Regions from separate parts of the Mesorhizobium sp. M0830 genome, predicted to be linked through region 1. Evidence: predicted binding sites of a transcription regulator. Region 1 holds the regulator's gene; the other holds the start of a gene.

What was found. The regulator PhoB, encoded in region 1, activates phosphate uptake and scavenging genes when phosphate is short. The targets are predictions, from matches to a motif close to TGTCATNNANCTGTCAT.
Region 2: the regulator PhoB is predicted to act here: its motif matches at 12,402-12,418, upstream of NKI20_RS10540 (ceramide glucosyltransferase).

The regions. Positions count from the first base shown of each region.
Region 1 is NZ_JAMYOR010000003.1:168,110-183,575, forward strand. It holds gene tolA (cell envelope integrity protein TolA) at 1-272, shown strand, start outside; gene NKI20_RS03545 (hypothetical protein) at 333-536, opposite strand; gene NKI20_RS03550 (hypothetical protein) at 866-1,102, shown strand; gene NKI20_RS03555 (hypothetical protein) at 1,253-1,606, opposite strand; gene NKI20_RS03560 (PAS domain-containing protein) at 1,797-6,362, shown strand; gene pstS (phosphate ABC transporter substrate-binding protein PstS) at 6,873-7,928, shown strand; gene pstC (phosphate ABC transporter permease subunit PstC) at 7,993-8,976, shown strand; gene pstA (phosphate ABC transporter permease PstA) at 8,980-9,831, shown strand; gene pstB (phosphate ABC transporter ATP-binding protein PstB) at 9,828-10,631, shown strand; gene phoU (phosphate signaling complex protein PhoU) at 10,657-11,364, shown strand; gene phoB (phosphate regulon transcriptional regulator PhoB) at 11,384-12,073, shown strand; gene eglC (endo-1,3-1,4-beta-glycanase EglC) at 12,605-14,017, shown strand; gene NKI20_RS03600 (type I secretion system permease/ATPase) at 14,082-15,466, shown strand, end outside.
Region 2 is NZ_JAMYOR010000013.1:35,740-51,205, reverse strand. It holds gene NKI20_RS10605 (ABC transporter substrate-binding protein) at 1-625, opposite strand, end outside; gene NKI20_RS10600 (helix-turn-helix transcriptional regulator) at 884-1,615, shown strand; gene NKI20_RS10595 (acyl-homoserine-lactone synthase) at 1,714-2,352, shown strand; gene NKI20_RS10590 (enoyl-CoA hydratase-related protein) at 2,349-3,116, shown strand; gene ppk2 (polyphosphate kinase 2) at 3,271-4,179, opposite strand; gene NKI20_RS10580 (ATP-binding protein) at 4,400-5,665, shown strand; gene phoU (phosphate signaling complex protein PhoU) at 5,777-6,502, shown strand; gene NKI20_RS10570 (magnesium and cobalt transport protein CorA) at 6,594-7,604, shown strand; gene NKI20_RS10565 (GcrA family cell cycle regulator) at 7,732-8,250, opposite strand; gene NKI20_RS10560 (aspartate aminotransferase family protein) at 8,609-9,808, shown strand; gene argF (ornithine carbamoyltransferase) at 9,826-10,737, shown strand; gene NKI20_RS10550 (Hsp33 family molecular chaperone) at 10,831-11,862, shown strand; gene apaG (Co2+/Mg2+ efflux facilitator ApaG/CorD) at 11,907-12,299, opposite strand; gene NKI20_RS10540 (ceramide glucosyltransferase) at 12,551-13,702, shown strand; gene NKI20_RS10535 (O-succinylhomoserine sulfhydrylase) at 13,717-14,904, opposite strand; SAM riboswitch at 14,962-15,039, opposite strand; gene NKI20_RS10530 (2'-deoxycytidine 5'-triphosphate deaminase) at 15,122-15,466, shown strand, end outside.

The sequences.
Region 1 (15,466 bases):
TCGGGACCGCGATCCAGGCATGCTGGACACCACCGGCGGACGCCGGAACCGCCAGCGTAACCTTGAGCTTCAGCTTCAAGCGGGACGGCACGCTGATCGGCCCACCGAGGCCGACGGCCGTCAAGGTGGAAGGCGATGCCAAGGCGAAAAACTCGTTTGTCGACGCCGCAACAACGGCCTTGCAGAACTGTCTGCCGCTGACGCTTTCGCCGAAGCTGGCGCAAGGAATTGCCGGCAAAGTGTTCACGTTGCAGTTCTCTTCTCCCAAGTGAGCCTGCAATCAGCGCACGCCGCTGTGCCGTAGCGGTGCGCACAGTTAATCCCATGCCGGCTTAGTGGTGGCTGCGCCTTGCCTCGGCATGCCGGGCAAGGTCAGGCGTTTCGAAGACATAGTCGTTCCAAGCCGACTCCGGAACCCGGCCGGCCAGATAGCATTCCAGCAACAGGCTTTGCTCGGGGTTGAGAGGCCTTGGCTCCAGCCCCAGCGAGTGAAACAGATTTCTTGTCAGGTCCGAGACCGTGAAGTGGATCGACATCTGCGTTCTCCTTAGGCCATTCAACTCCGAAGACGGGGCAAAGGTTTCAAGACCAACCGGCGGCAACGGCGGTTTATCACGGGCTCCTCGCGCCGCAGGCCTTCGACGATCGTTGCCACCCCTACGCGCTGAGCGAACGCCAGCCTTGAAACCGACCAGATGGCCCCACTCGACACGCGCGAGCCCTACACCGAGGTGCCGGCGGCCATCAGATACCGCGTGAATTTCAAGGCTTGCGACTGTCAAACGCTATTGCAGCGAACCCTGTTGCGATCCGGAACAGAGAGGCGTTCACAGCGTTGTGATCGACATCAGCCAGGAGAAACGCCATGGCCACGTTCAGGGAAATGCGGGTGCTGGAGATCGTCGAAGACGACTCCCTGACCACCGAACAGAAAATCGCTGAACTGCGCGAGATCGAATCCGAGGCGCGCGGGCTGCAGCGGGCGGCCACGGAGAGCCCGATGGACGACGATGATGGCTGGCAGGACGATTTGCGTCAGGTTCGTCTTGCACTCGACAAGCTCGGTGCGAAACAGCCGAAAAAGGGTGCAGCCTCGCTGTGAGGCAGTTCGCCCAAGCTATTTGCCGATCGCTTGTTGTTTGAAAGCGATCTAAAGCGCGTCGCGGTTGAACGGATTCAGGCGACGCGCTTTAGGTATTGTTTTTATGCATGTCGTTTTCCCAAAACCGAGGTCACTTTTGGGCGACATGCATTAGTCGCAGACCATGCGAGCTCTCTTGCCGGGTTCGCTGACGTTCCTGCATACCAGCGGCTTCGCCGGGGTAGACAGGGAGGCTGACGCGGGCAGGCTCGTCTGGTGCCGTCTCGGCGCGGCATGCGTCATCACTTTGCGGTCGGAAAATCGCCTCGACGGTTGTGGCGCCACCGGAAAGGCACTGTTCTCGACCTCGGAAGGCCCGTAGTCGACATTCGGGGGTGGCCGGTCCCAGAATCGCCGGACATCGAGCGGCCTCGGGATGACGACGGTGCCATCATAACTGCGCGAGCAGCCGCTGCCCAAAAGCAGCGCCAGCCCCATGAAAAAAGGCACGATCCATCCAGACATCAGCATTACCCCTGCTAGCGCTTATATAACGGCTTCAGTCCCGCCGACAACCGGATGGAACAACTCACTCGCGTCGACCAATTTGTCCGACGAATCCGTTATGGTTAGCGGATCGTTAATGCTTATCGGGCACATTCCGCCGACGAACCGCGGAGGAGGGTTCGGCCTTGGGTTGTCGGGGTGGGATTGCATGGCGGAAGCGGACGAAACAACCGGCGCGCGCGGCATGCGTGGACCTCGCAAACCCACAGCGCGTGGCGACGATGCATCATCGCCCGCCACTGGTATGGATTCGGTCGACGTGCTTCGCCAACTGGTCGAAGCCGGTTCGGACTGGGTCTGGGAGATCGATGCCGAACTGCGCTTCTCCTGGCTCTCGCAAAACTACCAGGCAGCCACCGGCCTCGATCCGGCAAACGTGCTTGGCCGCTTTCGCTTCGACTTCCTCAACCAGGTTCTGAACGGCGACCGCAGCGGCGCCGCCCATCTGGAGGATCTGCAGGCGCACCGGCCGTTTCGCGACTTCGTCTATGAACTGAAAGGTGGCAGCGCCGACTGCCGCTGGGTTTTGACATCAGGCTTTCCAAGGTTCGACGGCGAGGGTAAATTCATCGGTTATCGCGGCATCGGCCGCAATGTCACGGCACTGGCCGGTGCCTTCCAAACCCCGTGGCAGGGACCATCGGCGAGCGGCGAACTCGAGCAGCATCTGGTCGATCTCGAGCGGACGATGGACGCCATGCACATGGGCGTCGTGCTTCTCGACGCCAGGCTCGACACGTTGATCGTCAACAAGGCCTATCGCGACCTTTCCGGGATTCCCGACGGTGCCTTGACCGTTGGCGCTCCGTTCAGCCTGTTGATGGAACTCAACCGCCGCAACGGCATCTACGGCGACATCGACGAACCGCAATGGCGGCGCTACCTCGCCACCCGCATCGAGGAGATTCACGCCGGTTCCGTAGCGCCTCGCGAGTTTTCCCATGCCGACGGCAGGACGATGATGTTCTCGGTGACAGCGCTGTCCGGGGGCAAGCGCCTGTTGACCTACTATGAGGTCACCGAAATCAAGCACCGCGATGCCGAGATCGAGAGCGCCAACGCCAAGGTCGCCGAGACCTTCGCCAATCTCCGCACCATGGTCGATCAGATGCCGATCGGCATCCTCGTCCTCGATACCGATATGCGCGCCGAAGTCATCAACCGTGCCTTCTACGATTTCTGGCAGATCGACGCGCGGCGTGCCGAGATCGGCTGCAGCTTCCGCGACCTGATGGATGCCAGCCGTGACATTGACCCGTTTGGTTCCGAAGACGCGGCATGGCAGCGGCATATCGCCGAGCGCGAGGCGGAAATCAGGGCGGGCACCGCCGGATCGCGGCAGTTCCCGCGCAATGACGGCCGCACGCTGATATCATCGATGGCGCCGCTGGCCGGCGGCAAGCGGCTGATCTCCTATGTCGACGTCACCGACATGAAGAATCGCGAGGCCGAGGTTGCCGACGCTCTGGAGAAAGCGCGATTGGCCGAAGCAGTGATCAATGCCGTCAAGGATCCGATCTTCGTCAAGGACGACCATCTGCGCTTCGTTTTCGTCAACGAGGCGTTCGCCGCTTTGTTTGGCCAGACGCCGCAAGCCATGCTCGGCAGGCCCGGCGGCGATTTCCTGCCGGCGAATGCTGTGGCGCTTTTCGAGCAGAGCGAACGGGACGTGCTTGCCAGCGGACGCCCGTACGAAGTGGAAGAAAATTTCGAGGCCGACGGCGCCAGCCGTTCGCGCATCGTCAGGAAAAGCCGCGTCGGCATGGCCAGCGGCCGCAATTACGTTGCCGGTTTCCTGTTCGACATTTCCGACATGAAGCGCCGCGAGACCGAAGCCGAGGATGCGCGCAAGCATCTCGCCAGCGTGCTGGAATCCTTGCCGGCGGCCGTCATCATCTATGATCGCGACGACAGGTTCGTGTTCGCCAACCGCAAGATTCACGATACGCTTCCGGCCTTGAGGCCGGCATGGCAGCCCGGCTGCACATTGCGCGAGGCGCTCGTCCTCGGCCATGCCAACGGCTATTTCCGCAGCAGCGGCGATCCGCAAGTCGACAAGCTCTACGACGACGATCCCGATCGCTGGCTGGATGCGATCCTCGCCCGCTACCGCTTGCCCAATTCCTCGTTCGAGCGCCACAACCCCGATGGCCGCTGGTATCAGGTCTATGACATGCGGACCGTCGATGGCACATTCATCGGTGTTCGCGTCGACATCTCCGAGATCAAGAGCCGCGAGGCGGCGTTGCGCGATTCGATGCGCCAGATCGATCTGTTCCGGCATGTGCTGGACGAGCTCCCGGTCGCCGCCTTCATCAAGGCGCAGGACCTGAGCATCGAGTTCGTCAACAAGGCCTGGTGCGCGATCACCGGTTTTGCCAAGGAGGATGTCATTGGCCGCACCGACCGCCAGCTGTTCGGAGTGCAGGACGCCGATGGCTACAGCGATGACGACACGCAAGTCGCCGTGACAGGCACCGTCAAGGAGGTCGAGGAACCCGTCACCCATCGCGACGGCACGGTTCGACAATTGATGACGCGCAAGAGCCGGCTGGTGGCGCTGGACGGATCGGTGCATCTGGTCGGTTCCAGCACCGACATCACCGACGTCAAGGCGCGCGAGCGCGCGCTGGAAGAGAGCATGCGCGAGAACGAGGTGTTCCGCAGCCTGATCGACAACGTGCCGGTATCGATCTACGCCAAGCGCTCCGATCTCAGGCAGTTCTACGTCAACAAGGGTTGGAGCGATCTCACCGGCTTCGGCAAGGACGAGGCGATCGGCAAGACCGATATCGAGATATTCGGGTCGGACGGCGAAGCGTTCGTCGACAGCGACCTTGCGGTGCTGCGCACCGGTGAGACCCAGGAGGCCGAGGAGACGGTGACGCTGGCCGACGGCAGCGTCCGGCATCAGTTCGCGCGCAAGGGGGCGATGATCGCGTCCGATGGCTCGCTCTACCTGATCGGCTCGACCACCGATATCACCGAGTTGAAGACGCGCGAGGTCGAACTGCGCGAAGCGCGGCAGCGCGCCGTTCTCGCCGACCGCGCCAAGTCGGAATTTCTCGCCAATATGAGCCACGAGATCCGTACGCCGATGAATGGCGTGCTCGGCATGGCCGAACTCTTGGCCAAATCGGATCTCGACCCGAAGCAGAAGACGTTTACCGACATCATCGTGAAATCGGGCAACGCGCTGCTCACCATCATCAACGACATCCTGGACTTCTCCAAGATCGACGCCGGTCAGTTGGTGCTCGATCCGGCGCCCTTCAATCTTGCCGAGGCGATCGAGGATGTGGCGACACTGGTGTCGACACGCGCCAAGGAGAAGGATCTCGAGCTCATCGTGCGCGTCGAGCCTCGCCTCGAGAGCCTGTTTGTCGGCGATGTCGGCCGCATCAGGCAGATTGTCACCAATTTGCTCGGCAATGCAGTGAAATTCACCGACGAAGGTCATGTGCTGGTCGACGTCACAGGCGAGAGGGTTGCAACCGGAACGAAGCTCACCATCTCGGTCACCGATACGGGCATCGGCATCCCCGAGGAAAAACTGAAACTGGTGTTCGAGAAATTCAGCCAGGTCGACACCTCGTCGACGAGGCGGCACGAGGGAACCGGCCTCGGCCTTGCCATCACTTCGCGGCTCGTCGAGCTGATGGGCGGCGACATCGGTGTCGAGAGCGCCGAAGGCAAGGGCTCGACCTTCTGGTTCACGGTCACGCTGCCGAGTGCCGGACAGCAGAACGGGCAACGCATCATGCCGATCGACGTGACCGGCGCGCGCGTACTGATCGTCGACGACAACGCGGTCAATAGAGCCATCCTGACCGAACAAATGACATCGTGGACGTTCGATTCCTGCGCGGCCGAGAGCGGCGCCGAGGGCCTCAAGGTGCTGATCGCCGCCGCTGCCTATGGCGTGCCGGTCGATTGCGTCGTGCTCGACTACCAGATGCCTGAGATGAGCGGCGCCGAAATGGCGCGGATCGTGCGCAACACCGCCGGCCTTGCCGGCACGCCGATCATCATGCTGACCTCGGTCGACCAGTCGCTCGCCAACACCGGCTATCGCGATCTCGGCATCGATGCCCAACTGATCAAGCCGGCGCGCTCATCGGTGCTGCTGGAAACGCTGGTCGCAACCATCCAGCGGCATCGCCACAACACGACCGGCAGCGACGCCCTGCCGCTCGCAGGCACCGTCCCTTCGGGCGATATGGTGCCACCACAGCCGTCCGCGCCGGCAGAACAGCGGGCGCTGCTGCAGCCTCCCTCGCTACGCCCTCGGCTGCTCGCGACGGGTCGAGACGACAGGCTGGATATCCTGGTGGCAGAAGACAATGAGGTGAACCAGATGGTGTTCACCCAGATTCTCGGCGAGACCGGTTTCGGTTTCGAGATCGTCGGCAATGGCCGCAAGGCGCTCGACGCCTTCGGCCGGCTCAATCCGTGCATGATCCTGATGGATGTCTCGATGCCGGAGATGAACGGGTTGGAGGCGACCGCCGCCATTCGCCGGCTGGAGGAAGAAACCGGCACTCATGTGCCGATCGTCGGCGTCACCGCGCATGCGCTGAAAGGCGATCGCGAACGCTGCCTGGAGGCAGGCATGGACGACTACCTGTCCAAGCCGATCAGCCCCAGGGCCCTGCTCGAGAAGGTCGAGCGCTGGATCGGCGCCAGCCGCCAAGTTCAGCGTAACGCCGGGTAAGGGGTTCTCGCCGTGCCGGTTCGCGAGAACCAGGCAAAGATTCGCGACGCGTCCCACGCGCAGCACTATGGCGCGATCGCACCATATCAAAACTGTGCCTGATCAAGACAATGGCCATATTCGAATTCCGCTCTTCCCAGTTACGGGCGGGAGCAGCGACCGCCAGCATGGAACAGCGTCAACCTACCCCAACGGACCCTGTTTTTCGGCGATGGCCCGGCCACGACATCGTGGCCGCGAGCAACGCGCTCCCGTCCGGCTTTTTTTATAAGGCCGGCTAATCCCAAAACGCCGGCCAGCCTCGGGCCAAACGCAGCAAGTCCCTGATTTCGAGGACAAAGCCGAGCTCCATCAGGAGTGCTGGTCAGGCCACAATTTGTTCATCCCGATCATGCGTTACCGGGGTGACATCAAACTGTCATGCGACTGTAATAATCGAAGGCTATTGGCCTCAGCGGGCGCCGAGAGGAATGGCGCCGAGAGACCATCTTCCGAACAGGAGCAGGCCACATGAGACATTTCATCCGCTCGGCGGCCGTTGCGATCGCAATGGCTACGGCGTCCACTTTCACCCTTTCCGCGGCAATGGCAGCTGATCTTTCCGGCGCCGGCTCGACCTTCATCTATCCGGTGTTCGCCAAATGGGCCGACACCTACAAGAAAGACACCGGCGTCGGCCTCAATTACCAGTCGATCGGTTCGGGCGGCGGCATCAAGCAGGTCATCGCCAAGACCGTGACCTTCGGCGCCACCGACAAGCCAATGTCCGACGCCGACCTGGAAAAGAACGGCCTCGTGCAGTTCCCGATGGTGATGGGCGGCATCGTGCCGATCGTCAACCTGACCGGCATCAAGCCGGGCGAACTTGTTCTTGACGGCGCGACCCTGGCCCAGATCTACCTCGGCGCCATCACCACCTGGGATGATGCGGCGATCAAGGCGCTGAACCCGAACCTGACCCTGCCGTCCACCGCGATTGCCGTCGTGCATCGCTCGGACGGCTCGGGCACGACCTTCAACTTCACTAACTATCTGGTCAAGCTGTCGCCTGACTGGAAGGACAAGGTCGGTTCGGACACAGCCGTCGAATGGCCAACTGGCGTCGGCGCCAAGGGCAGCGAAGGCGTTGCCAATACCGTCAAGCAGACCGACGGCGGCATCGGCTACGTCGAGTATGCCTATGCCAAGCAGAATAGCCTTTCCTACTCCAAGCTGGTGAATGCCGCCGGCAAGGTCGTCGAGCCGTCGCTCGAATCCTTCGGCGCGGCTGCTTCGAATGCCGATTTCAAAGGCGCGAAGAACTTCAACGTCATCATCACCAACGAACCCGGCGACACCAGCTGGCCGATCGCTGCTTCGACCTGGGTGCTGATCCACAAGGTTCCCAACGATGCCGCCGCCACCGGCGAAGCGCTGAAGTTCTTCGCCTGGGCCTACAAGGACGGCAAGGATACCGCCAAGGCGCTCGACTATGTCTCGATCCCCGACAGCGTCGTCGACTTGATCAAGACCTCCTGGAAGGCCGACATCCAGGCCGACGGGAAGCCGGTCTTCGCAGGCGAGTAACATCCTTCGAAGGAGCGCCGCAGCGCGGCGCTCCTTTCCCTCAACTCAAAGAGCCGAGCTTCACATGAGCGCTGTCCAGGAAGCCTTGCCAGCCATTCGAGGTTCGCGCGACGCGATCGTCAGACGATTCGCGCTGACCGACGCAATCTTCCACGGGATGACCCGGGCCGCCGCCATATTGGTGCTGGTCCTGCTTGGCGGCGTCGCGATCTCGCTGTTTGCCGGATCCTGGCAAGCCCTGTCGACATTCGGCTTCTCTTTCCTGACCAGCGAAAGCTGGAATCCGGTGACGGAGAAATTCGGCGCGCTGGCACCGATCTACGGCACCATCATCACGTCGGCCATCGCCATCCTGATCGCCGTGCCGCTCGGCATCGGCATCGCCATCTTTCTCACCGAGCTTTGCCCGCGCCCGCTGCGGCGGCCGATCGGCATGGCGGTGGAACTGCTGGCCGGCATCCCCTCGATCATTTACGGCATCTGGGGCCTGTTCGTGCTGGCGCCGTTCCTGCAGACAACCGTGCAGCCGTTCATCATCGGCGTGTTCCACGGCATTCCCGGCCTCGGCAGCCTGTTTGCCGGTCCGCCCTACGGCATCGGCCTGCTGACCTCGTCGCTGATCCTCGCCATCATGGTGCTGCCCTTCATCACCTCGATCACCAAGGACGTCTTCGACACGGTACCGCCGGTACTGAAGGAATCGGCCTATGGCATCGGCTGCACGACCTGGGAAGTGACCCGCCGCGTCGTCATTCCCTACACGAGGATCGGTATCATGGGCGGCGTCATGCTCGGCCTTGGCCGCGCGCTGGGCGAAACCATGGCCGTCACCTTCGTCATCGGCAACGCCCACCGCATCTCAACCTCGCTGTTCGCGCCGGCAACGACGATCTCCGCGACCATTGCCAACGAGTTCACCGAAGCCGTCGGCGACCTCTACACCTCTTCGCTGGTGGCGCTCGGCCTGATCCTGTTCGTCATCACCTTCCTGATCCTTGCCATCGCCCGCTACATGCTGATGCGCATCGACGCCCGCACCGGAGCCTGACCGATGTCGACAGCCACATCGCTTCATCAGAGCCGCAAGAGGAAGAATGCCGTGATGATGACGCTGTGCGTCACCGCGGCGGGCATCGGACTTGCCTGGCTGGCGCTCATCCTCGGCGCGCTGGTCTACAAGGGCGCCGCTGGCCTGTCCCTTGACGTCTTCACGCAGATGACGCCGCCTCCCGGCGACGCCGGCGGCCTGCTCAACGCCATCTATGGCAGCGTGGTCATGACGATCATCGCCGTCATCGTCGGCACGCCGATCGGAGTGCTGGCCGGCACCTACATGGCCGAGTACGGTCGCTTTTCCAGGCTGACCACCGTGGTGCGCTTCATCAACGACATCCTGCTGTCGGCGCCGTCGATCATCATTGGCCTGTTCGTCTACGAACTTATGGTGCGGCCGATGGGGCATTTCTCGGCAATCGCCGGTGCTGTCGCGCTCGCCATCCTCGTCATTCCGGTGGTGGTACGCACCACCGAAGACATGCTCAATTTGGTGCCGAACGCCTTGCGCGAAGCCGGCACCGCGATCGGCGCGCCGCGCTGGGTGGTGATCAAGTCGGTGGCCTACCGCGCCGCGCTATCGGGCATTGTCACCGGCATATTGCTGTCGATCGCCCGTATCTCCGGCGAGACCGCACCACTGCTCTTCACGGCGCTCAACAACCAGTTCTGGTCGAGCAATCTCAACGCGCCGATGGCCAGCCTGCCTGTCACCATCTTCCAGTTCGCTCTCAGCCCTTACGAGGAATGGCAGCAACTGGCCTGGACCGGCGCACTCATCATCACATTGACGGTTCTCGCGCTCAGCATCGTTGCGCGCAGCCTGACCGGACGCAGAGAGGACAAATGAGCCAGATGTTGTCTCCAGACATGACGATCGCTGCCGAGGCCACCGCCAAGGCCAAGATCGAGGTCAAGAACCTCAACTTCTACTACGGCCAGTCGAAGGCGCTGAAGGACATCACTCTGTCCTTGCCGGAGCGCAGCGTCACCGCCTTCATCGGGCCTTCGGGCTGCGGGAAGTCGACGCTGCTGCGCGTCTTCAATCGCATCTACGAGCTCTATCCCAAGCAGACGGCCGAAGGTCAGGTGCTGCTCGACGGCCAGAACGTTCTCGACCGCTCGCAGGACCTCAACCTGCTGCGCACCAAGATCGGCATGGTGTTCCAGAAGCCGACGCCATTTCCGATGTCGATCTACGAAAACATCGCTTTCGGCATCAGGCTCTACGAGAAGCTGAGCAAGTCGGAGATGGACGGCCGCGTCGAGCAGGCGCTGAAGCGCGCGGCACTCTGGACCGAGGTCAAGGACAAGCTCGACGCCAGCGGCCTCAGCCTCTCCGGCGGCCAGCAGCAGCGGCTCTGCATCGCCCGCACCGTGGCGGTGAAGCCGGAAGTCATCCTGCTCGACGAGCCCGCCTCGGCGCTCGACCCGCTGTCGACCGCCAAGATCGAGGAACTGATCGACGAGTTGCAAGCCGACTACACGATCGTCATCGTCACCCACAACATGCAGCAGGCGGCGCGCGTATCGAAGCAGACGGCCTTCATGTATCTGGGCGAGCTGGTCGAGTTCGACCGCACGGAGAGGATCTTCACGTCGCCCCGCGAGAAGCGCACGCAGGACTACATCACCGGCCGCTTCGGCTGAGCTCAGGCATACGAGGAACAGGATAATGAGCGAACATACAGTCGCTTCTTTCGACGAGGATCTCGGTCAGATCAGCAGGCTCATCAGCGACATGGGCGATCTCGCTAGCTCGATGGTCGGCGGTGCGACCAAGGCGCTCTTGAATTCCGACAACGCCTTGGCACAGCGCGTCGTCTCCGACGACGCGATCATGGACGCGCGCCAGCGCGAGCTCGACGACCGTGCCATCACGCTGATCGCCAAGCGGCAGCCGATGGCCGATGATCTGCGCCATGTCGTCGGTTCTATCCGCATGGCCGGCGATCTCGAACGCATCGGCGACCTTGCCAAGAACATCGCCAAGCGTGTCGGCACTGTCGGCCTCAGCGTCACGCCGCGCGACCTTTCGCACTCGATCGATGGAATGGCACAACTGGTGCTGATCCAGGTGCAGGGCGTCATCGAGGAATATGCGGCGCGTGACGCCGCCGCGCTGGCGAAACTGCGTGCCGACGACGAACGCATCGACGTCAAATACACCTCCGTGTTCCGCGAGCTTCTCACCTATATGATGGAAGACCCGCGCAACATCACCGCGTGCACGCATCTTTTGTTCTGCGCCAAGAACCTCGAGCGCATCGGCGACCACGTCACCAACATCGCGGAAAATGCCTATTATGTTTTGACCGGCACCCAGCTGCCGGCCAATCGTCCGAAACAGGACGAGACGACAATGTCCGCGCCCGCGGCATGACGACAGGGGTAACCAGCCGATGATCGCGCCACGCATCATGGTGGTGGAGGACGAGGAGCCGCTAGGCGTGCTGCTCCGCTATAATCTGGAGTCCGAGGGCTATCAGGTCGAGGTCGTGACGCGTGGCGACGAGGCCGAGATCCGGCTGCAGGAGAACGTGCCTGACCTTCTGGTGCTCGACTGGATGGTGCCGGCGGTTTCCGGCATCGAACTCTGCCGGCGCCTGCGAATGCGTCCCGAGACCGAGCGGCTGCCGATCATCATGCTGACCGCGCGCGGCGAGGAGAGCGATCGCGTGCGGGGCCTCTCGACCGGCGCCGACGATTATCTGGTCAAGCCGTTTTCGACACCGGAGTTCATGGCCAGGGTCAAGGCGCTGTTGCGCCGTGCCAAGCCGGAACTGCTGTCCAGCGTGCTGAAGGTCGGCGACATCGTGCTCGATCGAGAATCGCACCGGGTCTATCGCAAGAAGAGCGAGATCCGGCTCGGGCCGACCGAATTCCGCCTGCTCGAATTCATGATGCGCCATCCCGGCCGCGTGTTCTCGCGTAGCCAACTGCTCGACAACGTCTGGGGCGAAACGATCTACATCGACGAACGCACGGTGGACGTGCATGTCGGCCGGCTGCGCAAAGCCGTCAACAACGGCCGCATGCCCGACGTCATCCGCACCATTCGGGGCGCAGGCTACGCGATCAGGGAAGACTAGCCGATAGATCGGAACCAAGGTTCAAATTCGATCAGCAGGTCGTCGCCAATGGCCACGCGATGGCAGACATTCAAGCAGGCGGGATCGAAGTCTAAACTGCCCTTCGCGGGGCTCGGCGCGTAGCTTGACTGGCTGGCGATTGCCCTCCGATCTCCCAATTCGCTTTTCTGCCAGGCTGGCCGCAGGAAGCACGGCCCGTGACACTTTAGTTGGTCACATTGCTATCTTGCCCGCAGACCTCCGATCAAAGTTGCGCGCCTCAAGAAACAATTTGAACTAATATGGCTATGTGCCCGCCAGAGGATGTGGTTTCGCATAAATGCGCAATTTTATTAAAAAAGTTCCTCAGACTAAGAATGAGTTTCTCTCCTCTTTATCGATTGTATGTGCTCCGAATAGTCAATACGATCTTGCATTGGATGACGATTCCGCGGGAACGATCTCGTTCGTTGCAACGTTGCTTTGAAAGCGGTCGCCGGACCTTGCGCCGAACGACTTGATCAGGTCGGGCACTAAGAGGAAGGATTTCTGATGAGCACGGTCTTAAACGCCAAAGGTATTCCTCTTCCCTACACCGGCGCGTCCAGTCATTGGTTCTCGGCAACCGGAGCCGGGGCCGAACTGCATGGCACCTCAGGCAACGACTCGTTCTGGGGAGACACCGGCGTCAATGTCACGATGTATGGTGGCGCCGGCGACGACTACTATCACCTCTATTCCACCAACAATAAGGTGGTCGAAGATCCCGGGGCCGGGATCGACACGATCGACACCTGGATGAGCTACAAGCTCCCCGACAATTTCGAGAACCTGGTCGTTACCGGCGCCAATCGATATGCGTTCGGAAATGCGTTGGACAACATCATCAAGGGCGGGTCGGGTCATCAGACGCTGGATGGCGGCAAGGGAAATGATGTCCTGATCGGCGGTGACGGCGCCGACACTTTCGCCATCTCCAAAGGAAATGGAAGCGATCTTATCTTCGATTTCGGTGCGACCGATGTGGTGCGCCTTAACGGCTATGACTTCACTTCGTTCGATGCCGTCCGTTCGCAGATGGTTCAGGTGGAATCGAACGTGATGCTGAACCTCGGATCTGACGAGATCCTGGTGTTCAAGAATACGACCATCGACAAGTTGCAGCCCACCCAGTTCGAACTGCCGATAGACAAGTCCGGAATGACGCTGTCCTTCGCCGACGAATTCAACACGCTGAGCCTTCGGGACGGGCAGGACGGCACCTGGAATTCCAATTTCTCGTGGGGCGCGCCGAACGGCAGCACATTGAGCAGCAATGGCGAGTTGCAATGGTATATCGACGCCAATTACGGGCCGACGAGTTCCGTCCACCCGTTCAGCGTTGAAAACGGCGTCCTCATCATCACCGCCGCGCAGGCGCCGGAGGACATCAAGCCTCTGATCAACAACTACGAATACACATCGGGGATACTGACGACCCACGACAGCTTCGCGCAAACCTACGGCTATTTCGAAATGCGGGCGGACCTGCCCGAAACGGCCGGAGCCTGGCCGGCCTTCTGGCTGCTTCCGGAAGACGGATCGTGGCCGCCGGAGCTGGACGTCGTCGAAACGCGCGGTCAGGATCCGAACACGCTTTTCATGACAGCGCACACCAATGAGACGGGAGAGCACACGAAGGTTTCGTCCACGGTGAACGTTGCGGACACTGACGGTTTCCACACCTATGGCCTGCTCTGGACAAAGGATGAGCTTGTCTGGACCTATGACGGTGTGAAGGTCGCCCAAGCGGCGACGCCGTCCGACATGCACGACCCCATGTACATACTGGCCAATCTCGCGGTCGGCGGCATTGCCGGCCAGCCTCCTGACCATCTGGCTACTCCAGCGGAGATGAAAATCGACTATATCCACGCCTATACGCTGGACCAACCCTTGGACATGGCAAGCGACCACTCGCTCTAAGCGGCGGCTTCATGTTTGAGGCCATTAGCCGTCAGGGAGCGCGGGGATGATTGGAGAGTCCAGTTTGCAGGCAGTTTTCAGGCGCGCCATCGCCGATGTCGGTGCTTTCTCGTTCCTCATCAACATCCTGCTGTTGGTGATCCCCCTCTATCTCTTGCAAGTCTATGACCGCGTCCTGCCTTCCTACAGCGTCGAGACGCTGTTCTACCTGTCGGCTATCGCGGTTCTCGCGCTCGCCTTTCTCGGTCTCCTCGATGCGGTCCGCTCCATCTACACGCAGCGCGTTGCAGCCACTGTCGACGACAGACTGGGTGCGAGGACATTCGCCGTCTCGCTTGAAGCCAAGTACGCCGGCGGCGCAGCCATGTCTCCACTGCGCGACCTTGCCTCGATATGCGCCTTCATCAGGTCACGCAGTGTGGCGGTCTTATTTGACCTGCCGTTTGCTCCCTTCTTCCTCACCCTGCTGTACCTCATCCATCCCTTTCTGTTTTGGCTTACGCTGGCAGGGGTTGCGCTGTTGCTTGCGCTGGTCCTGGCAAATCAGCTCGCCGTCGGCAGGAATGACGCTTTGTCCGCGGAACGTTCGGCTGTCGCCAGCCTGTCGGAGCAGGCCTTTGCCCGCAACGCGGAGACGCTGCTCGCCATGGGCATGGTCCAAAACGCGGCGCGCGTCTGGGGCAGGCACGTGGCGGAGGCGCTAATTCTTCATGACCGTTCGTCCACGGCCAACGCGATCTTCAGCGGAGCATCGCGAGCGGTACGCATGATCCTTCAGCTGGCGATACTGGGCGTTGGAGCATGGCTCGTGCTGCAAGGGAAGATGACGGCAGGGATGATCTTCGCGTCTTCCCTGGTGTCGTCCCGCGCGCTGCAGCCGCTCGACCAACTGATCGGTTCATGGCGGCAGATCGTTGACGCCAGACGATCGTGGAAGCGGTTGGACAAGGCGCTTTCCGCCCATCCGGCACATGCGCGAAAACTGACCTTGCCGGATCCGTCGGGCGAAATTGTCGTGCAGGGCCTGATCCTTGTCGCGCCGAACGCCACGCCCGGCACCGAACCCATCATCAAGCGACTGAACTTCCAGATCGGCGCCGGCGAAGCGGTTGCGATAATAGGTCCAAGCGGGGCCGGCAAGTCCACCCTGGCAAGATTGCTTGTCGGTGCGATCCAAGCGACCAGCGGCTGCGTCAGGATCAACGGCGCCGACCTCAGAAACTGGGACGAGAAGCAGCTTGGCCGTCATGTCGGATATCTCGCTCAGGAGGTGGAGCTCTTTCCCGGATCAATCGCGGAAAATGTCGCCCGCTTTGAACCTGATGCAAGTGACGCCTCTATCGTCGAAGCGGCAAAACGTGCCCAGGCGCATGAACTGATACTGGCGCTGCGCGATGGCTACCAGACCGGAATAGGTCCGTCGGACAGAACACTGTCGGGCGGCGAACG
Region 2 (15,466 bases), on a different contig from region 1:
TGCCGTCGCCGAAGGCGGCGTCGAGCTTGCCGGTCTTGAGGTCGGCATAGAGGTCTTCCGGGCTGTCGAAGGGGACGATCTGAACGGTGTTGAAATAGTCGCGCAGCATGCGCTCATGCGCTGAGCCGGCGACCACGCCGACACGCTTGTCGCGCAATTTGGTAAAGATCGGTTCGGCCAGTGCCTTGCCCTTCGGCATGATGAAGCGCGCCGGAAACTGTAGATAGGAGCGCGAGAAGGCATAGGTCGCGCGCGATTCCGGCGTTGCGGCGATGCCGGCGATGATTGCCTCGCCTTCACCCTTCTGCAGTGCGCCTTCCAGTTCGGCCCAGGGCAAGGCCTGGATCTGGCATTTCTCGACAATGCCAAGCTCGGCGCAGATGGCGCGTGCCAGATCGATGTGGAACCCGGACAGCTTTCCCGAGCCATCGAGGAAATTGAAGGGCGGGAAATCCGTGGTCGTCAGGAATCTCAGCCGGGGCAGCGCCGAAAGGTCTGGCTTGGGCAGTCGCTCCTTGGCATCCCACAGCACCGGAACTTGAGGCGCCGCGGCGCGCGCGCCAACGGCGAACGACAGCAATCCGATCATCATCGCAAGGGCGAAGGACCTCCACTGGAACGCCAAGATAAAACTCCGCCACGGTCGTGCTCACACCGGTTTTCGTATGAAAATGGTACAGGCACAATGGTTTTTGATTTTGAACACGCCGATTTCAGGATATGAATTAGCCGGTTTGCAAATCAGCTTTGGCCGCCTTGGTGAGAAGATCAGGGTCGAAACCACAGAATAAGCAGCGGTTGCAATCCGTGGTCGGTGGCAAAGTGTAAATCAGGCACGCATCATCGGCTGCAATGCATGAGGCAACATGGGGTTGATGTTGCGATGGGTCAGTTCGATCGCACGCTGGAATTCATAGACCAACTGCAGCACGCCGCAACGGCGGCAGCAGTCTGTGAAACGCTGCTGGGTATAACGTCGGATTTCGGTCTCACCGCACTGATGGCGGGAACCGTCCCGCAGCCGGGCACGCCTGCCGGCCAGCAAAAGCAGCATGTGCTTCTCTGCGATTGGCCTGGCGAGTGGCTGGAGCGCTACGTCGCGCGCAACTATGTCGATCACGACCCGGTCGTCAGCCATATGAAACAGTTGCAGGCGCCCTTCCAGTGGCGCGACGCCTCGCAGAGCATTCAGATAAACAAGAGCAGCGGCGAGGTGATGGGCGATGCCGGTGCCTTCAAACTGCGCGATGGACTGGCCTTCCCGCTGATCACGCTCGACGGCCAGATCGTCATGGTGTCGCTGGGCGGCGAGGCCGTGGAATTGTCCGCTGCCGAGTTTGGCCAGGTGTCGCTGGTGTCGACCTACGCGGTTGGCCGCGCCATGCAACTCCACACCATGGCGAGCAAGACCGTCGATCATATCGTGCTGACGCCGCGCGAGCGCGAATGCCTGCAATGGGCCGCCGTCGGCAAGTCCGAATGGGAGATTTCGCAAATCCTCGGCATCTCCGAGCACACCTCGGAGAAACACCTTCTTAACGCCAAAAGCAAACTCGGTGCCGTCAACCGGGTCCAGGCCGTCGCGGAAGCGATAAGGCGCGGCTATATTAGCTAGGTCGGCCGTGCCGGCCTGGAAATCCTTGCCTACGCGATCACGCAATTTTCTCATCGAAGCACGGCCGTATCTTCCTCTGAACACAGGAGACGGCGGAAATGCTTTTTTCCCTTACAACCCAGGAATTGATGGAACGTCCCGAACTTTGGGAGGCCGTTCATCGGCTGCGCTACAAGATATTCGTCGAAGAGATGGGGTGGGATGATCTCAGGCGCCCCGACGGACTCGAACGCGACCAGTTCGATCATGACGAGGCCGTCCATCAGATCGTCGTCAGAGGTAACGAAGTCGCAGGCTATCAAAGGATGTTGCCAACCACGCGGCCACATCTGTTGACCGAGGTTTTGACCGACCTTTCCGAGGGAACGCCGCCATCGGGCCCAAACATCTGGGAATTGACCCGCTATGCGGTGGCTCCCGGTTTCCGCGATGGCCGCCGCGGCGTTTCAACCGTCGGCACCGAATTGATCGCCGGCTTCGTCGAGTGGGGGCTGAAGCGCGGCGTCGACAAGGTGATCATCGAGTTCGAGCCGATGTGGGTGCTGCGCGCATTGCAACTGCATTTCCTGGCAACCCCGCTGGGCTATCAGCGCACTTATGGCAACCAGCAGGTCGTAGCCACCTTGCTGACCTTCAACGCGCACACGCTCGATGTGGTGCGTTCGCGCCGCAATCATTTTGCTCCGGTGCTGACCAGAGGGTACCCCGACATGCTCGGGCAAAGGCGTGCGTCATGAGATCGGAGACAGTCGTGAGCACACATCCGCAACCTGAACTTCGCAACCACGCGCTGGTGGTCACCGTGTCATCAAGTGACAGCCGGCCGGTGCTGGACAGAAGAGCCTATGAGAGCCTGGCAAAGACTTTCCATGAAGCCGCCGACAATGAGGAGGTGCGCGTCGTCGTGCTGCGTGGCCTGGCAGGTTGCTTCTGTCTCGGCGGCGACTTCTCCGAATTCCTCGACGCCAGCAAACACCGGAAACTGATCGCCGCCGTCACCGATCTGTTCCGCACGCTGGCGACATTTCCAAAGCCCCTCCTTGCCTGCGTCGACGGCGATGCCGTCGGGGTCGGCTGCACCATCCTGTTTCATTGCGACATGGTGATCGCGTCTGATGAAAGCACGTTCCGGGTGCCATTCGTCGATTTTGGCCTGGTTCCGGATGCGGCGACCAGCATTCTGGCGCCGCAGAAGCTTGGCTACGCCGGTGCTTTTCGCTTCTTCTGCCTCGGCGATACGCTTCGCGCTCAAGATGCCAAGGCGCTCGGCCTCGTCGCGGAGATCGTGCCGGGCGGCAGCGTCGAGGAAGCGGCGCTCGGCCGGGCAAGGCAGCTTGTCAAGAAGCCGGTCGCCGCCCTGCTGCAGACGCGCGGCCTGCTGAAGGGGAACACGCAGCTACTATGCGACCGTATCGACCAGGAGATTTCGCTTTTCCAGCAGGCGCTGCAGGACGACGCCACGCTGCGGCGATTGCAGCGCATCGCCCGGCTGGCGGCTTAGTGCATGTCGCTCAAAAGTGCCCCAGGTTTTGAGACAACGACGTGCATGGAAACAAAGATCTAAAGCGCGGCGCATGAATCCGCTTCGACGCGATGCGCTTTAAGAGAAACGAGCGAAAATCGCCGCGCGGCCTTGGCTGCGCGGCGCAAGGGCATCAGTCCTGTTTGCCCAGGAACGACGGCCCCTCACCGATGATCTTCTTGTCTTCCTTGCCGATCACGTCGAGGTCGCGCCCGTCATAGGGCAGCGACATCAGAATGCGCCGCATGACCGCCAGCCGCGCGCGCCGCTTGTCATTGGCCCGCACGATGATCCACGGCGCGAACTCCTTGTGGGTGCGCTCGAACATGGTATCGCGCACCTCGGTGTAATCGTCCCACTTGGTGATGCCGGCAACGTCGATCGGTGAAAACTTCCAGCTCTTCAGTGGGCTGAAGCGACGATCGTGGAAGCGCTCGAGCTGCGTTTCCCGGCCGATGTTGAGCCAGAACTTGAAGAAGTGGATGCCCTCGTTGGAGATCATTCGTTCGAAATGCGGCGTCTCGTCGAGAAACTGCTCGTGCTGCTGCGGCGTACAGAAACCCATCACCGGCTCCACGCCCGCGCGGTTGTACCAGGATCGATCGAAGGTGACGAATTCACCAGATGTCGGGAAATGATCGACATAGCGCTGGAAGTACCATTGCCCCATCTCGGTCGGGGTAGGCTTGGTCAGCGCCACGTTGCGTGCAGTGCGGGGGTTGAGGTACTGGCGCACCACGAAGATCGTGCCGCCCTTGCCTGCGGCGTCGCGGCCCTCGAACAGCGCCATCACCCGTTTGCCGGTCGACTGCAGCCACGCCTGCGCCTTGACCAGCTCGATCTGCAACTTCTCGAGCGTCTCGTCATACTCCTCGCTGTTCATCTTCTTGTCGTAGGGATAGCCGCCGGCGGTGAGCTTGTTGTCTTCAACCCAGTCGGGAAGCGTGGGGTTTTCGATGTCGAACTCCCGTTCCTTGCCATCGACCCTGATCTTCAGCGGCCCCGAAGTCGGTGCAGCTGAAACTTCCTTGGTTTTTTTCATCGAGACGAACCCTTTCCAGCTTCCGGACTCATGCTATTGGGAGTGCTGCAGCGCCGCGCCCGCCTTGGACGGGCAAAGGACGCTGTAGCACTTTTGATTTGCGCATGATCCTTTCAGAAAATCGATCTCCGATTTTGGGTCATGTGCTGGACCGGTCCAGCGGAAGGTTCCGTCGCCCTACAACCGAGGGGCGAAGGCATGGGGTGCGGGCGCGCGAGAAATGGCTGACCTGGACGCAGAGCAGAGAAGCATCGCGCAGACCGTAGCCACCCGGCTGTGGAACGGCCGTTGGCCGCTTGCGGCCGGTGTCGTTGCGGTTGTCGCTGTTTATGCCTTGGCCGCGATTTCAGCCTATGTCGTCCTCGCGGCACTGCTCATGCTGCTTGCTGCGGCAATGCTGCCGCCCGCCGGCACGCGCCGGTCCACCGAGAGCGGCTCCGCCATCGAGGCCACCGGCTTGCAGCGGCTCTCCGGTGAATATCTGGCGGCCGCCGTCGCCGATCCGCTGATCATCTCCGACCGGACCGCCACCATCGTCCATGCCAATGCCGCCGCCTTCGCCGCCTTCGGCGGGATCGCGCCGGGCATGTCGCTGTCGTTGAAGTTCCGGGCGCCGGAAATGCAGGCTCTGCTGGATGGCGTGCTGTCGGGTGATGTCGCCTCCGATGTCGTCGACTACACGGAGAAGCTGCCGGTCGAACGGGCTTACCGGGTGAGCGCATCCTCGGTCGGTCACGCCACTGATCTCTACGTGCTGGTGTTCAAGGACCAGAGCGAAACGCGCAGGATAGACCGCATGCGCGCCGACTTCATCGCCAACGCCAGCCACGAACTGCGCACGCCGCTCGCCTCCATCGCCGGCTTCATCGAAACGCTGCGCGGACCGGCCCGCAACGACCCGGCGGCGCGCGATCAGTTCCTGCAGATCATGCAGAGCCAGACCGGTCGCATGGCGCGTCTGATCGACGATTTGTTGTCGCTGTCGCGGCTCGAAATGAAGCCCTATTTGAAGCCTGGGACCGAGGTCGATCTGCGCGAGACAGTCGACAGCGTCATCGATTCGCTCGGACCGCTGGCCAAGGAAAACGGCGTTGCCATCGAGCGGGACTATGCCGATGGGCCGCTGGATGTACCCGGCGATCGCGACGAACTCTTCCAGGTTTTCGAGAACCTCCTGGAAAACGCTTGTAAATACGGGCAGTCGGGCGGGCGCGTGATGGTGTCGATCACGCACGTCGATGCCGGCTCGGAGCCCGGCATCGACGTGACCATCAGGGATTTTGGCCCCGGCATTCCCGAGGAGCACATTCCGCGCATCACCGAACGCTTCTATCGCGTCGATGTCGAGACCAGCCGGACCCATAAGGGCACCGGCCTCGGCCTATCGATCGTCAAGCATATCCTGACGCGCCACAACGCCAGGCTTTCGATCAAGTCCGAGGTCGGCAAGGGCGCCGCCTTCACGGTTCATTTGCCGACGCATTGATATCGCCCTAGTTTTCGAGGGGACGGTTTCTTTTTTCTGTCATCCGGCTAGCGTATCAGCGGGGATTCGAGGAAACGACTCAAAAGACACCCCGTGGGAAGGCATATTGCCATGCAGTCCGTGCACATCGTCAGCGCCTATGACGACGAGCTGAAATATCTGTCGAAGCGCATCGCTGCGATGGGCGGCCATGCCGAGCGCATGGTCGAGCAAGCGATCGCCGCGTTGGTCAATGCCGATCCTAGCCTGGCCGAGAAGGTTATCCGCGACGATGCCGTGCTGGATGAAGGGCAACGCGAAATTGACGATAAGGCGATCATCATCATTGCCAGGCGTCAGCCGATGGCGACGGATTTGCGCGAGATCGTCGGGACCATTCGCATCTCCGCCGACCTCGAACGGGTTGGCGACCTCGCCAAGAACGTCGCCAAGCGGGTGGTCGCCGTCACCGACGGACGCCAGCCGACCAGCCTGTTCCGCGGCCTTGAGGCCCTGGCCAACCTTGCGCTGGCCCAGCTCAAGGAAGTGCTCGATGTCTACGCATCGCGGTCCGTGGAGAAAATTGGCTTCGTTCGCGACCGCGACGACCAGATCGACGCTATGTACACGTCGCTGTTTCGTGAGTTGCTCACCTACATGATGGAAGACCCGCGCAACATCACGCCCTGCACGCATCTGCTGTTCTGCGCCAAGAACATCGAGCGTATCGGTGATCACGCCACCAACATCGCCGAGACCATCTACTATACCGTCACAGGCGAGCAGTTGCCGGCTGAGCGGCCCAAGGGCGACAAGACCGACAAGATAGGCCTTTCCGAGACGCTGCCGGGGAAGTGAACGGCCGCCTCTCGAACCGGCGCACGAATTAAGCTAAGCTTTCCGGGCTTTGCCTCTATCCTCGTCCGCGGATTTGCTTCGGGAGGTCGTGATGGAAAACGTTCGGAACCTGATCCCGGAGGCTGCGTCGGCTTCCGGCATCATCGCTTGCGGCGTCTACACGGCCGGACGTCGCATTGCCGACATCCCCATCGAGGAAGCCGGCGAATGGGCAAAGAAATCCGGTCATGTCGTCTGGATTGGCCTGCTCGAGCCCGACCGCAACCTGCTGCTGCGCGTCCAGGCGCAATTTCACCTGCATGAGCTGGCGATCGAGGATGCCGAGCACCCGCACCAGCGGCCGAAGATCGAGCAATATGGCGATGCCTTGTTCATCGTCGCCCGCACCGCGCAGCTGATCGACGGTCGGGTCACCTTCGGCGAGACCCATTTGTTCGTCGGCAGCGGCTATATTGTCAGCGTCAGGCACGGCCCCTCGACGTCCTATGCCGCCGTTCGTCAGCACTGGGAAAGCTGCCCGCATTCGCTGGCCAAGGGGGAGGATTTCGTCCTCTACGCCATTCTCGATTTCATCGTCGACAATTACATGCCGGTGCTCGAGCAGATCGAGGACGAGGTCGAGGTGATCGAGGACAGGGTTTTGCTGAAGCCGATGACCGGTCCCGACATCGAGCGGCTCTATATGCTGCGCCGCGACCTTTTGCGCCTGCGCAACGCAGCGCTGCCGCTGGTCGAAGTCTGCCGTCGGTTGACCAGTGCCGAGCTGCCACAGATTCATACAGCCATGCACCCGCTGTTTCGCGACGTCACCGATCACATTCGCACCGTTCAAGAGAAGATCGACAGCCTGCGCGAGGTGCTGGCGTTCGCCTTCGAAGCCAGCCTGCTGGTCGGCCAGAGCCAGGAAACGGCGATCTCCAAGAAGCTCGCCTCCTGGGCAGCCATCCTGGCGGTGCCGACGGCATTCGCCGGCATCTACGGCATGAATTTCAGCGATATGCCGGAACTGAAGATGGAATACGGCTACCCGATGGTGCTGGCCACGATCGCGCTGATCTGCACGTTCCTCTACTGGCGATTTCGCAAGAATGGGTGGCTGTGAAAGAGGGCGAATAGCGAATAGCGAATAGGGTGTGGCACAAAAGACGGCTTGCTTCCTGTCACAGAAGCCAGCCGTTTCTATTCGCTATTCGCTATTCGCTATTCGCTATTCGCTATTCGCTATTCGCTCAGCGGCTCCGCCGCCGCTCCGATGCCGGCTGGAACGCCACGCGGGCGTGGTACTTGCAGTAGGGACCGGTTTCGGCGGCCTCGTTGCCGCAGAAATGGAAGTCCTCCGAAAGCGGATCGCCGTTCGGCCATTTGCAGGTCCGCTCGGTCAACTCGACGAGTTGTAGATGCCGCGAGATCGGCAACACGACATTCTCGACCGGGCGGATGTAGTGGCGTGCCACCGGTTCGGCGTCGAACTGCGTCTGCAGGGCCGTCGCGCCGATCGACGTCGTGACGTGACGCACAGCAGTTGCTGCGCGCGATACCGATTTCTGAACGGTCGCCCCTTGCGTCGCCTTCTTTTGGCGTGCCGGCGTGGCGGTCGAACGGCCGCGGCCCGACAGTTTCAGCCGGTGCACCTTGCCGATGACCGCGTTGCGGCTGACCCCTCCAAGCTGCGCGGCAATCTGGCTTGCGCTCAGACCCTCCGACCACAATTTCCTGAGAAGTTCTACCCGCTCGTCAGTCCAGTTCATGAGACCGCGCTCCTGCTAAGCGTGCGGCAATCGGAATCCACTCCCGACCCGGCAACATTTACCGGGGCAGACACCACATATATCTGGTGATTAGGTCCGCCGCACGAAATCTAGTTATTTCTCGACTACAATTACCTTATGCGCTGACTCGGTGACAAGAGTCCCAAGTGCAACACGAATCGGTTTTTTCGGTTTTCCCCAACTTGCCCGGTCGCTTATGAGCCGGCGTCTCGTCAGAGGGCTTGCCGCGCGCCACTACGCGACGTTTTCGTTGACTTCATGGCCGAAAAACACGATAAGCCGCACAAGCCGCCGCCTTGGCGGCTTTTTTGATTTTCCGGTACCGGAGACGCATATAATGAGCGGTTCGGCGCTTTACGAGACCTTTGCTCGAGCACCCCTGGCCTTCGACCATGGGGAAGGCACTTGGCTGGTTACCGACAAGGGCGAGCGATATCTCGATTTCGCTGGCGGCATCGCCGTCAATTCGCTGGGCCACAGCCATCCGCATCTGGTCGCCGCACTCACCGAACAAGCAGCCAAGCTGTGGCATGTCTCCAACCTCTATGAGATTCCGGGGCAGAGCCGGCTGGGCGAGCGGCTGGTCGACGCCACCTTCGCCGACAAGGTGTTCTTCACCAATTCCGGCGCCGAGGCGCTCGAATGCGCGATCAAGACGGCGCGACGCTACCATTTCGTCAACGGACATCCCGAGCGCTTTCGCGTCATCACCTTCGAAGGCGCGTTCCATGGCCGCACGCTGGCGACCATTGCGGCGGGTGGTCAATACAAGTACCTCGAAGGTTTCGGACCCAAGGTCGAAGGCTTCGACCAGGTCGGCTTCGATGACATCGACGCCGCCGAAAAGGCGATCACGCCAGAGACGGCGGCGATCCTGATCGAACCGGTGCAGGGCGAGGGCGGAATCAGGCAGGTGCCGACGCAATCGCTGAAGCGGCTGCGGCAATTGTGCGAGCAGCACGGGCTGCTCTTGATCTTCGACGAGGTCCAGTGCGGCATTGGCCGTACCGGCAAGCTGTTCGCGCATGAATGGGCCGGTGTCACCCCCGATATCATGGCGATCGCCAAGGGCATTGGCGGTGGCTTCCCGATGGGCGCCTGCCTTGCAACCGACGAAGCGGCCGTCGGCATGACCGCAGGCGTGCATGGCACCACGTTCGGCGGCAATCCACTGGCCATGGCGGTCGGCAACGCCGTGCTCGACGTGGTGCTGGAAGAGGGCTTCCTCGAGGACGTCCAGCGCAAGGCGCTGCTGATGAAGCAGGGGCTCGCGTCGGTCGCCGACGAGTTTCCCGAGGTCATCGAGGACATCAGGGGTACCGGGCTGATGCTCGGCCTCAAATGCGCCATGCCCAACACCAAGGTGAACATGGCATTGCGTGACCAGCACCTGCTGGCGGTTCCGGCCGGTGACAACGTCATTCGCCTGTTGCCGCCGCTAACCGTCACCGACGCCGAGATTCACGACGCGCTCAACCGCATCCGCGCCGGCGCCAAGGGCCTGGCGGAGGCGATCGCCGCCGCCGCCGCGAAGTAATCCCGGAACCATTGCTGATGTCAGTTCGCCATTTCACCGATCTTTCCGCTGTCTCAGAAGGCGATCTGCGCCTGATGCTGGACGATGCGGTGGTGCGAAAGGCCCGCCTCAAGGCTGGCGAGCGCACCAAGCCGCTCGAAGGCAAGGTGCTGGCGATGATCTTCGACAAGCCGTCGACGCGCACGCGCGTCTCCTTCGACGTCGGCATGCGCCAGCTTGGCGGCGAGACCATCATGCTGACCGGCACCGAGATGCAGCTCGGCCGTTCCGAGACCATTGCCGACACCGCCAAGGTGTTGTCGCGTTATGTCGACGCGATCATGATCCGCACCACGTCGCATGAGCGGCTGCTGGAGCTGACCGAGAACGCTACCGTTCCGGTGATCAACGGACTGACCGACGATACCCATCCCTGCCAGCTGATGGCCGATATCATGACCTTCGAGGAACATCGCGGTCCGGTCGCCGGCAAGACCATCGCCTGGACCGGCGACGGCAACAATGTGCTGCATTCGCTGCTCGAGGCCTCTGCGCGCTTCCGCTTCAATCTCAACGTCGCCGTCCCCGAGGGCAGCGAACCGGCACAAAAGCATATCGACTGGTCGCAGGCGCATGGCGGCAAGCTGCACTTCACCCGCTCGCCCGAGGAAGCCGTCGACCAGGCCGACTGCATCGTCACCGATTGCTGGGTGTCGATGGGCCAGGAGCATCGCGCCCGTGGCCACAACGTGTTCTCGCCCTACCAGGTCAATGCCAAGCTGATGGCCAGGGCCAAGCCGGACGCGCTGTTCATGCACTGCCTGCCGGCGCATCGCGGCGAGGAGGTGACCGACGAGGTCATCGACGGGCCACACTCGGTGGTCTTCGACGAGGCGGAGAACCGGCTCCATGCCCAGAAGGCCGTGCTCGCCTGGTGCCTCGGCGCTTGATCTCTGGGAGCTTGATCTCCGGGCGCGTGATGCCTATTTGCGCCGCATCACGCAAATCAAGCGCGTTTCGACGCATGCTCCCGAGAGGGCGGCATGGCCGCGCCCTGGAGCTTTGTTATGTTGGAAACCTATCGAGTGACTGAACATCACCCCAAACTCGGCGAATTCGGCTACGCCGGCGACGATCATGTCGTGCCCTTCGAAGTCGGCCCGCTCGACGTGCGCGGCCGCACCGTCCAACTCGGGCCGATGCTCGATGCCATCCTCAGTCGCCACGATTATCCCGAGCCGGTCGCGCGGCTGCTGGCGGAGGCGTGCGTGCTGACGGTGCTGCTCGGCACCTCGCTCAAATTCGAGGGCAAGTTCATCCTGCAGACCCGCACCGACGGGCCTGTCGACATGCTGGTCGCGGATTTTTCCACGCCCTCGGCGCTGCGCGCCTATGCGCGTTTCGATGCCGACCGGCTGGAGGCGCTGGTCGCGGCGGGCGAAACGTCCCAGCAGACTATGCTCGGCACGGGCGTGCTGGCGCTGACCATCGATCAGGGCGCCCACACGCAGCGCTATCAGGGTATCGTCCAACTCGACGGCGAGACGCTGGAAGATGCGGCGCGCACCTATTTCCGTCAGTCGGAGCAGATTCCGACCGATCTCAGGCTGTCGGTGGCCAAGCTATTGACGCCCGGCCTGGGCGGCACCCGCGAGCAGTGGCGCGCCGGTGGCATCCTGGCGCAGTTCCTGCCGCAGTCGCCCGAGCGCATGCGCGTGCCGGATCTGCCGGGCGGCGATGGCGATCCGCGCGAGGAGATCCACGATCCGGCCGACAATTCCTGGCACGAGTTGCTGGCGCTGCTCGGCACCATCGAGCCGACCGAACTGATCGATCCGACGATCGGCGCCGAGCGGCTGCTCTACAGGTTGTTCCACGAGCACGGCGTGCGCGTTTTCGGCGGCGTACCGGTCGCCGACCTGTGCTCGTGCTCCCGGGACAAGATCCGCGGCATCCTCGAGGGTTTTTCCGCCCAGGAGATCAAGGACAGCACAGAGGACGGCGGCATCCACGTCGCCTGCGAATTCTGCTCGAAGCAATATGACTTCGACCCGGCGGAGTTTGCGGCGCAGTAGAGAAAAACACGCCTCGCCGGCTGCCTTGCGGCCGGTGAGGCAAATTAATTCACCGTCCGCCGCATCCCCGGCAGGTCGAGTGAAAATGCGGGGATGGCGATGTCGAACGTCTCGCCCCGCTTGTTGCGCATCGTGTAGTGCCCAACCATGATGCCGGACGGTGTTGAGAGCGGGCAACCGGACGTGTACTGGTAGCTGTCGCCGGGATTGAGTTCGGGCTGGTCGCCGACGACGCCAGGGCCGCGTACCTCTTCGACCCGGCCAGTGCCATCGGTGATGTGCCAATAGCGCGACAACAACTGGACGGAATCGTCCGACTGATTGTCGATCGTTATCTGATAGCCCCAGACATAGCGGTTCTCGGACGGATCCGAGCGATCCTCCAGATAGAACGGCCTGACCTGCACTTCGATGTTGCGCGTGACGGCGCTGTACATAAGCGGCTCCAATACAATCCGGTAACTTTCGGCGCTCCGTGGTGGCCGGTCAACGGTGCGCGTCCTATCGTCGCGGTCTGAAGGGCAGGTGCCGGCAAAGAATGTCATTTAAGTGACACATGACAATGATCAATGATGGTGTGCGCCGATCAATGCCGCGCGACTCGGGCGCTCTGTCGAACTGTTGAGATCAGTCGTCATGCCGGCTAGATTGTTCTGGCGGGCCGGTTTTCTGGAGTTACCGGATCTCGATGGAACTCACTCTCGTAGTCGCCACGCTTTCAATTGCTCTCATCCTCTCAAATCTCGCCAGCATCGTGCTTGCGGCTTCGCGTCTGAAACGTCGCCACGCTATGGCGCCGCCGGCCGGCAAGCCGCGGCCGGTGTCGATCGTCGTGCCGTCGCGTGGCGTTGAGCCGTTCACGCTCGAGACGCTGGAGCGCGCCTTCTCGCTCAACTGGCCGCGTTACGAGCTGATCTTCTGTGTTGCCCATGCCGACGATCCAGTAGTCAGGCTGATAAACAGGGCGATTGCCCGGTTTCCCAAGGTGCCGGCCCGGCTGCTGGTCGGCGACGACCGTATCAGCGCCAATCCGAAGCTCAACAATTGCGTCAAGGGCTGGGAAGCGGCGCGGCACGATTGGGTTGTCCTGGCCGATTCCAACGTGCTGATGCCGAAAGACTACGTCCAGCACCTGATGGCTGCATGGCGACCCAATACTGGCCTTGTCTGCTCGACGCCAATCGGCTCGCGACCGGCCGGCTTCTGGGCTGAAGTCGAATGCGCTTTCCTCAACACGCTGCAGGCGCGCTGGCAATACGCGGGCGAGGCGCTTGGACTTGGCTTTGCCCAAGGCAAGAGCATGCTCTGGAACAAGCCGATCCTCGATGCCAATGGCGGCATTCGCGCGCTGGCCGCCGAGATCGCCGAGGATGCCGCCGCGACCAAGCTGGTCAATGGCCTCGGCCTGCGCGTCAATCTCGTCGCCGCGCCCTTCGAGCAGCCGCTCGGCCGGCGCACATTTGGCGAGATCTGGTCGCGCCAAGCCCGTTGGGCGCGCCTGCGCCGCGTCACCTTTCCGCTGTTCTTCGCGCCTGAAATCCTGACTGGCGCGGTGGTGCCGCTGGTGCTGGCGCAGATTGCGGCGGCAAGCGCCGGCATCAGCCCCTGGGCAACCGCCATTGCCGTGCTGGCGGCCTTCTACCTTCCCGAGTGCGTCCTGGCCTGGTCAAAGGGCTGGTGCCTGTCGCCACGCATGGTCGCGGCGATGGTAACGCGCGACCTGATCCTGCCTGCGATGTGGGCGCGCGGCTGGCTCGGCGGTGCCGTCGAGTGGCGCGGCAACGCGATGACCATCGGCACCAAGGCGGCCAAGCTGGAAGAGACGCCATCCGGCGCCTGAAAGCCAAAGGCTTGCTATTTGGCCTTCAGCGCCTGCGCGATATCCTCAAGCAGATCTTCGGTGTCTTCCAGGCCAACCGACAGTCTGAGCGTGCCCGGCCCGATGCCGAGTTCGGCGCGCGCCTCATCGCTCAGGTTCTTGTGAGTTGTCGTCGCCGGATGGGTGATCAGGCTCTTGGCATCGCCGAGATTGTTGGAGATCAGCACGATGTCGAGCGCGTTCTGCAAGGCGAAGGCCGCCTGCTTGCCGCCTTTGACATCCAGGCAGATCAGCGTCGAGCCACCCGACATCTGCTTCTTTACGACATCAGCCTGTGGGTGATCGGCGCGGCCGGGATAGATGACTCGGGCGATTTCCGGCCGCTCGGCCAGGAAATCCGCGATCTTGCCGGCGCTTTCCGTCTGCTGGCGCACGCGCAGCGGTAGCGTCTCCAGGCCCTTTAGCAGCGTCCAGGCGTTGAAGGGCGACAGGCTGGGCCCGGTGTGGCGGAAATAGTCATGCAGGTTCTCGTCGATCCACTTCTTGTCCGACAGGATGACGCCGCCGAGACAGCGCCCCTGGCCGTCAATGTGCTTGGTCGCCGAATAGACGACGATGTGGGCGCCGAGTTGCAAGGGCTTCTGTTGCAGGGGCGTGGCAAAGACGTTGTCGACGATCAGCCTGGCGCCGATCGAATTGGCGAGCGAGGCAACCGCGGCGATGTCGATCACTTCCAGCGTCGGGTTGGTCGGGCTTTCCAGAAAGAACAGCTTGGTGTTCGGCTTGACCGCCTTTTCCCAATTGGCGATGTCGGTGCCGTCGACCAGCGTCGCCTCGATGCCGTATCTTGGCGCCAGCGTCTCGACCACCCAGCGGCAGGAGCCGAACAGGGCACGGGCCGCCACGATATGGTCGCCGGCCTTGGCGCTGCACAGAAGCGCTGCCGTTACCGCAGCCATACCGGAGGCGGTAGCTCGGGCGTCCTCGGCACCCTCGAGCGCGCACATGCGCTTTTCGAACATGTCGACGGTCGGATTGGCGTAGCGCGAATAGATGAAGCCCGGCTCCTCGCCCTTGAAACGGGCTTCGGCGGCCTGCGCCGTTTGATAGACGTAGCCCTGGGTGAGGTAAATCGCTTCCGACGTTTCGCCGAAACCGGAACGCAGCGTTCCGCTGTGAACGAGTGCCGTTTGAGGCTTCCAGTTGCGCTTGTTGGTGCTCATCGCTCTTCTTCCAGACACAAAAAAACCGGCCGCGAAAGTCGCAACCGGTCCATACGGCCTTGCGGCCCGACGGTCCTTTAGCGACTTGTTTAACGTGGCTGCAAGCCGACCGGCCAAATCACCACGGGATAACGACCCTTTAGACCCGCGCCACGCTTGCGTCAATTGCCGGCTTGATTAAGAGGTTTGTACCAGCGGCGTTGCAGCGGAGTCAGCTTTGCGGCAAACAGGCATTCTTCCCGATCAGGACATTTCGGCGCTCTTCCAGTCCGGCGCGCTGAAGTCGGCGCGTGCGCTCGATGCCGACCAGATCCAGCCGGCCAGTCTTGATCTCCGGCTCGGCGACAAGGCCTGGCGGGTGCGTGCCTCCTTCCTGCCAGGTCCCAACCACAAGGTTTCGGAAAAGCTCGACCGGCTGAAGCTGCATGAGATCAATCTGACCGAGGGCGCGGTGCTGGAGACCGGCTGCGTCTATATCGTGCCCTTGCTCGAAAGCCTGGCATTGCCAGCCAACATTTCGGCCTCGGCCAATCCCAAGAGCTCGACCGGGCGGCTCGACATC